Undibacterium sp. KW1: one gene and its partner. Each later gene encodes a partner of the first gene's protein in a complex. Links are inferred from orthologs where the notes say so. Each region holds a gene or a part of one and is shown on either strand. Other genes may lie near its edges.

What was found.
Region 2: the proteins of accC (region 1) and accD are in contact, whole or in part, in a solved structure (PDB 8UXZ), measured with the Escherichia coli proteins. The link is inferred for Undibacterium sp. KW1 from one-to-one orthologs.

The regions. Positions count from the first base shown.
Region 1 is NZ_AP018439.1:5,053,083-5,056,475, forward strand. What follows is about bases 1-2,853. They hold accC (acetyl-CoA carboxylase biotin carboxylase subunit), read right to left. Parts: upstream 2,185-2,853; coding sequence 817-2,184; downstream 1-816. Other genes in these bases: prmA (50S ribosomal protein L11 methyltransferase), read right to left, coding at 1-364; accB (acetyl-CoA carboxylase biotin carboxyl carrier protein), read right to left, coding at 2,295-2,750. In the rest of the region: aroQ (type II 3-dehydroquinate dehydratase), read right to left, coding at 2,896-3,333. UniProt on the Escherichia coli protein: This protein is a component of the acetyl coenzyme A carboxylase complex; first, biotin carboxylase catalyzes the carboxylation of the carrier protein and then the transcarboxylase transfers the carboxyl group to form malonyl-CoA.
Region 2 is NZ_AP018439.1:3,179,696-3,182,782, forward strand. What follows is about bases 1-2,818. They hold accD (acetyl-CoA carboxylase, carboxyltransferase subunit beta), read right to left. Parts: upstream 1,939-2,818; coding sequence 1,063-1,938; downstream 1-1,062. Other genes in these bases: folC (bifunctional tetrahydrofolate synthase/dihydrofolate synthase), read right to left, coding at 1-1,007; trpA (tryptophan synthase subunit alpha), read right to left, coding at 2,024-2,818. In the rest of the region: more of trpA, read right to left, coding at 2,819-2,830; trpB (tryptophan synthase subunit beta), read right to left, coding at 2,969-3,087.

The DNA of each region.
Region 1 (3,393 bases):
CGACCCAGATATTCTTGCCGATATGGATAGGGGCAAACTGCGATTGCGTCAGGCGCACCCAGTCTTGCTCTTCGACATTGCGGGTGATATAGGCTGGCACGGCTGTCAGGCCAACCGCAGCGGCAGCTTCAGCCACCAGTTCGGCGTGATCGGCATCGATATCGGCCAGGGCAACCACTCGGCTGCGATCCCAGGCAGCTTCGTCAGGTTCCATGCCTGGCTCACCAAACAGCGGGCGTTCAGCATCCGTACCTTCATCGGCATCTTCCACGGACACCGACAAGGCACCCGCATCCATCAAAGCGTCCGACAAAGCCTCAGCCTGCTCACGCGCTACTTCTATGACTATTTCTATCCAGCCCATATTGCTACTTTCTTACGTTCTATATACAGCGTTATTACTTCCAGAAACTTCAAAGTACTTCAAGACCAAAAGGCTCACCACAGAGACAGCACCGAGATGCACAGAGAAAAAATCACTCATCGACGCGACGCATATAAAGATGAATATGCTGTGTTTGTTTAACTTCATGCGTTAAAAATCTCAATAGCAAAAAGCTTACCACAGAGGCTCCATAACAAAGCCAAAAGCACAGGGAAAAACTTGTGTTTTCTCTGTGCTTCTTTTTGACGGCATTTTTTTACATCCCGCCTATTCTCGTAGGTTGGGCCACGTTTCATCAGCCCAACACTGGGCCTCAACAAACATATACGTCATTCCAGCGCCGAGTGTTGGGCTGGTAAACCGTAGCCCAACCTACACTCCAAAGCCTTACTCCGTGACTCGGTGTTGAAAGGTCTTAAGGTCTTAAGCTCTTACTTACTTTTCTTCGACAACTCCGGCATATCTGCAAGCTTATGCTCAAGGTAGTGAATATTCGTACCACCTTCAATAAAGCGCGCATCTATCATCAGCTCGCGGTGCAGGGGGATGTTGGTTTGTATGCCCTCCACCACCATCTCTGACAAAGCGATCTGCATGCGTCGGATAGCCTGTTCGCGGGTTTCGCCATAAGCGATGACCTTGCCTATCATGGAATCATAATTCGGCGGCACGAAATAACCTGCGTAGGCATGCGAATCCACCCGTATGCCAGGGCCACCTGGTGTATGCCAGGAGGTGATGCGACCTGGCGAAGGGATGAACTTGAACGGGTCTTCGGCATTGATACGGCATTCAATGGCATGACCCTTGAGTGCGATATCGGTTTGCTTGAAGCGCAGCTTTTCATTGAAGGCGATGCGGATTTGCTCTTGCACGATATCAACACCAGTAATCATTTCTGTCACTGGATGCTCAACCTGAACGCGGGTATTCATTTCGATGAAATAGAATTCGCCGTTTTCGTACAAGAATTCAAAAGTACCAGCGCCACGATAACCGATCTTGCGGCAGGCGGCAGCGCAGCGGTCACCGATTTTTTCTATGATCTTGCGCGGGATGCCAGGTGCAGGTGCCTCTTCGATAACTTTTTGATGACGGCGCTGCATGGAGCAATCTCGCTCACCGAGCCAGATGGCATTGCCGTGCTGGTCAGCCAGGATCTGGATTTCCACGTGACGTGGGTCTTCCAGAAACTTTTCCATATACACTTCTGGATTACCAAATGCTGCACCAGCCTCTGTCTTGGTCATGGTGACTGCATTGAGCAAAGCTGCTTCAGTATGCACCACACGCATGCCACGTCCACCACCGCCGCCAGCGGCCTTGATGATGACCGGGTAGCCGACCTTGCGGGCTGTTTGTACGATGACTTTAGGGTCGTCTGGCAATGCGCCTTCAGAGCCTGGTACACAAGGCACACCAGCCTTGATCATGGCATGCTTGGCAGATACTTTGTCACCCATCATGCGTATGGATTCTGCACGCGGGCCGATGAAAACAAAACCGGATTGCTCTACACGTTCAGCAAAGTCGGCGTTTTCAGACAAAAAACCATAACCAGGGTGGATAGCCTGGGCATCTGTCACTTCAGCGGCGCTGATAATGGCTGGCATGCTCAGGTAACTTAAATTCGACGGAGCCGGGCCTATGCAAACAGATTCGTCAGCCAGCTTCACATATTTTGCTTCGCGGTCAGCCTCAGAGTGCACGACCACGGTTTTGATACCCATCTCGCGGCAGGCGCGCTGTATGCGTAGCGCGATTTCACCACGATTGGCGATAAGAATTTTTTCAAACATGATTTAACTTTGCGGTGGCAATGGTTGCAATTGCGTGAGCAGGAAACACGGTCCGGTCATTTTGCCCTCAACACGGGCACAGGACTTGAGTTTGCACACGCGCGCCTGGATCAGCCAATCACGAACAGCGGCTGGCCGTATTCAACAGGCTGACCATTTTCAACCAGAATCTGTTTGATCGTGCCTGTGAAATCGCTTTCGATTTCATTCAGCAATTTCATTGCTTCAATAATGCAGAGGGTGTCGCCAGCATTGACGCTTTTGCCAATATCAGCAAAAGGCGCTGCGCCAGGAGCAGAAGAACGGTAGAAAGTACCAACCATAGGGGATTTGACGATATGACCATCCGGTACCACTGGTGCGGCGGCGACAGGAGCGGCGGCGGCTGGCGCGGCAGCTGGCATCATTTGCTGGTGCTGCGGCTGCTGCATCATGACTACCTGGTTTTGCGGCATCGCAGAAGATTTGACGATGCGGACCTTGCCTTCACCTTCAGTCACTTCGAGTTCAGCGATATCTGATTCTGCTACGAGGTCGATCAGGGTCTTGAGTTTTCTTAAATCCATGTGGAATCCCCTTGAAAAAAGTGGTTCTGAATTAATTGGGACGCACAATACTGAGCAGGAAAACAGCTCTGCAATTGCCGCCGAAGTTTGGATTATATACGAAATAAGCTGACATTATCAGCAAATTACGCGAAGATGCGAGAATTTAAATATTTTTCAGGGAAAAGTCAATCGCCAGGCGATAACCTTCAGTACCGAGGCCGCAGATGACGCCTTTGGCAATTGCAGACAAGTATGAATGATGTCTGAAGGATTCTCTTTGATGTACATTCGATATATGTACTTCTATAAACGGGATCGCCACACCTGCCAGCGCATCCCTCAGGGCAACGCTGGTATGCGTCAGGCCGCCCGGGTTGATGATAATAGCATCGACTTGCTCATTGCGGGCAGCATGGATGCGGTCAATTAATGCGCCTTCGTGATTACTTTGAAAAAATGACAACTCTGCGCCAGCTGTTTTTGCCTGTTCCTGCGCTGCAGCCTCTATCTCAGCCAGGGTAGTGGCCCCATAGGTGGCAGGCTCGCGCGTGCCGAGCAGATTCAGATTGGGGCCATTCAGCAGCAAGAGTTTGCGCGCCATAGTCACATTCAATTTGACGAAGATGGCCGCATTTTGCCGCTAATCGACGCAGATTGGCAA
Region 2 (3,087 bases), 1.9 Mb from region 1 along the record:
TTATCGAGCATGGAACCAAATACCGCGTAGGTATAGGCATGAAAACCCATATTGTCGAGATTTTGTGCCAGCGTAGCGGCGGCGTGCGGATTATGCGCTACATCCAGCACCACGGTAGGGCGACCTGGCATGACCTGGAAGCGACCCGGCAAATCCACCATCACCAGACCAGTACGCACTTCTTGCGCACCCACTGGCAGTTCGAGCTTCAGTGCTTCCAGCGCGGCCAGCACGGCAGACGCATTCAAGAGCTGGTTGGCACCGCGCAAACTGGGATAGCCAAGGGAATTACGGCGCTGGCTGCGGCCCGCAAAATTCCATTGCTGCTTATCACCGTTATAGTTGAAATCGCGGCCAAACAACCACAAGTCTGCACCTATGGCATTGGCATGGTCTATCAGGGACTGGGGTGGCAAAGGATCACCACAAATAGCTGCCTTGCCCGGACGGAAGATGCCGGCCTTTTCAAAGCCTATCTTTTCGCGGGTATCACCGAGGTAATCAATATGGTCGATATCAATGCTGGTAACAATGGAGACATCGGCATCAATGACATTCACCGCATCCAGGCGACCTCCGAGACCAACTTCGAGAATCACCACGTCAAGCTTGGCATCAGCCAGCAATTTGCAAATTGCCAACGTAGTAAATTCAAAGTAGGTCAGCGAAATATCGCCACGAGCCTCTTCAACCGCATTGAAAGTAGAGATAAAGACATCGTCCTTGACCATCTCGCCATTGATGCGGGCACGCTCATTGAAGTCAAGAAAATGTGGCTTGCTGTACAAGCCGACACGGTAACCGGCCTGCATCAACACTGCTTCCAGCATGGCGCAGGTAGAGCCTTTGCCATTGGTGCCAGCGACCATGATGACAGGGCAATCATAGTGGATCGCCAGCTTGTTCTTGACCGCAGCAACGCGGTCCAGGCCCATGTCGATTTCTTTAGAATGGCGGGTTTCAAGTACGGCCAGCCAGTCAGCCAGGGTGGCAGGTAAATTTGTCATAAGATAAAAAAAGCCCGAACAAAATGCTTCGGGCTTATTAGGTATACACTATAAATCAGGAGGATACTGCTTCAGCGGGCTGGTTTTGCAACAGCGCCAGCAAACGCGCGATTTCTTCACGCATCTTGCGACGGTCAACGATCATGTCGATCGCGCCTTTTTGCAGCAGGAATTCAGAGCGCTGGAAGCCTTCCGGCAATTTCTCACGCACGGTATTTTCAATCACGCGTGGGCCAGCAAAGCCGATCAAGGCTTTAGGCTCGGCAATCACTACATCGCCAAGGAAGGCGAAAGAAGCGGATACACCGCCCATGGTAGGATCAGTCAGTACAGAAATGAAAGGCAGTTTCTTTTCAGACAACTTGGTAAGCATGGACGTGGTTTTTGCCATCTGCATGAGGGACAACAAACCCTCTTGCATACGTGCACCACCGGTAGCGGTAAAGCAAATGAAAGGTACTTTTTGCTCCAGTGCCGCTTGCGCACCACGCACGAACCGCTCACCAACGACAGAACCCATGGAACCACCCATGAATTCAAACTCGAAACAAGCAGCAACTACAGGCACAGCCATGATGGAGCCACCCATGACTACCAGGGCATCAGTCTCACCGGTAGTTTCCAGCGCATCTTTGAGGCGATCAGGGTATTTTTTGCTGTCTTTGAATTTCAGTGTATCGATAGGCAAGACTTCCTGGCCGATTTCATAACGACCACCGGCATCAAGCAAGGCATCCAGACGTTCACGTGCGCCTATACGCAAATGATGGCTGCATTTTGGGCAAACATGGATATTGGCTTCCAGATCAGAACGATACAGCACCGCTTCGCAAGAGGGGCACTTGACCCACAAACCTTCAGGAATCGACTTACGATTTGCAGATTCCGAGCGTTGTATACGCGGCGGCAACAGTTTTTCTAACCAACTCATGTTTTCTCCTTATGGCCGCCAGGCTGTCTTTTTAACAACCCGGCATCAGGTTCATTCTGGTAAAAGAACCAGTCAGGCGCGTATTTTACTCGTCCAAAGCCTGTCTGACACCAGAAATAAAGCTTTTCACTGCAGCAACTGCGGCAATTACGTCTCCACGCGGGGTATTTTCCAGTTCCTGGATGATGCGCGAGCCTATCACCACCGCATCCGACACTGTGGAAATGGCTCTCGCCGTCGCCCCGTCACGTATGCCAAAGCCCACACCTACCGGTACTTTGACATGCTTTTTGATGCGCGGGATCATGGCGGCAACCGCATCCAGATCCAATGCACCAGAACCGGTAACACCCTTCAGCGACACATAATACACATAACCACTGGCAATTTTACCAACTTGCTCTATGCGCTCGTCAGTCGATGTCGGTGCCAGCAGGAATATTGTGTCCATCCCCTGTTGCTGCATTTTACTTGCAAATTCTTCACATTCTTCCGGCGGGTAATCCACTACCAGCACACCATCCACTCCAACTTCAGCAGCCTTGGCAATGAATGCATCCTGCCCCATGCGCTCTATGGGATTGGCATAACCCATGAGCACAACTGGTGTCTTTTGATTACTTTGCCGGAATTCGCGGACGAATTGTAATACATCCCGCAAGCCAACTCCAAATTGCAGCGCTCTTTCAGAGGCGCGCTGAATGACAGGGCCATCCGCCATGGGATCAGAAAACGGCACGCCCAGCTCGATAATATCGGCCCCGCCCTCGACCAGAGCATGCATTAAAGGTACAGTTAAATCAGGTGCGGGGTCACCCGCAGTGATGAAAGGGATTAAACCTCTTTTATTGTTAGCCGCCAAAGCAGCCATGGTATTTTGAATTCTTGACATCTTGTTGGTCCTTATTTGATGCGCTATGCGCTGTCCAGGACATCACTCCTGCGGTGGCATCAATCTCAATTCTTAATAGGGAAGGCATGCAGGCCACATCTCTATATGTATGCGCCCGCATGTTTACTCAAAGGCAAATCAGAATTTCAGCCCTGCCCGTTCAGCCACGGTATGCATATCCTTGTCACCACGGCCAGACAGGTTTGCCAGGACGATCTTATCCTTGGGTAAAGTCGCAGCGAGCTTGGCGGCATAGG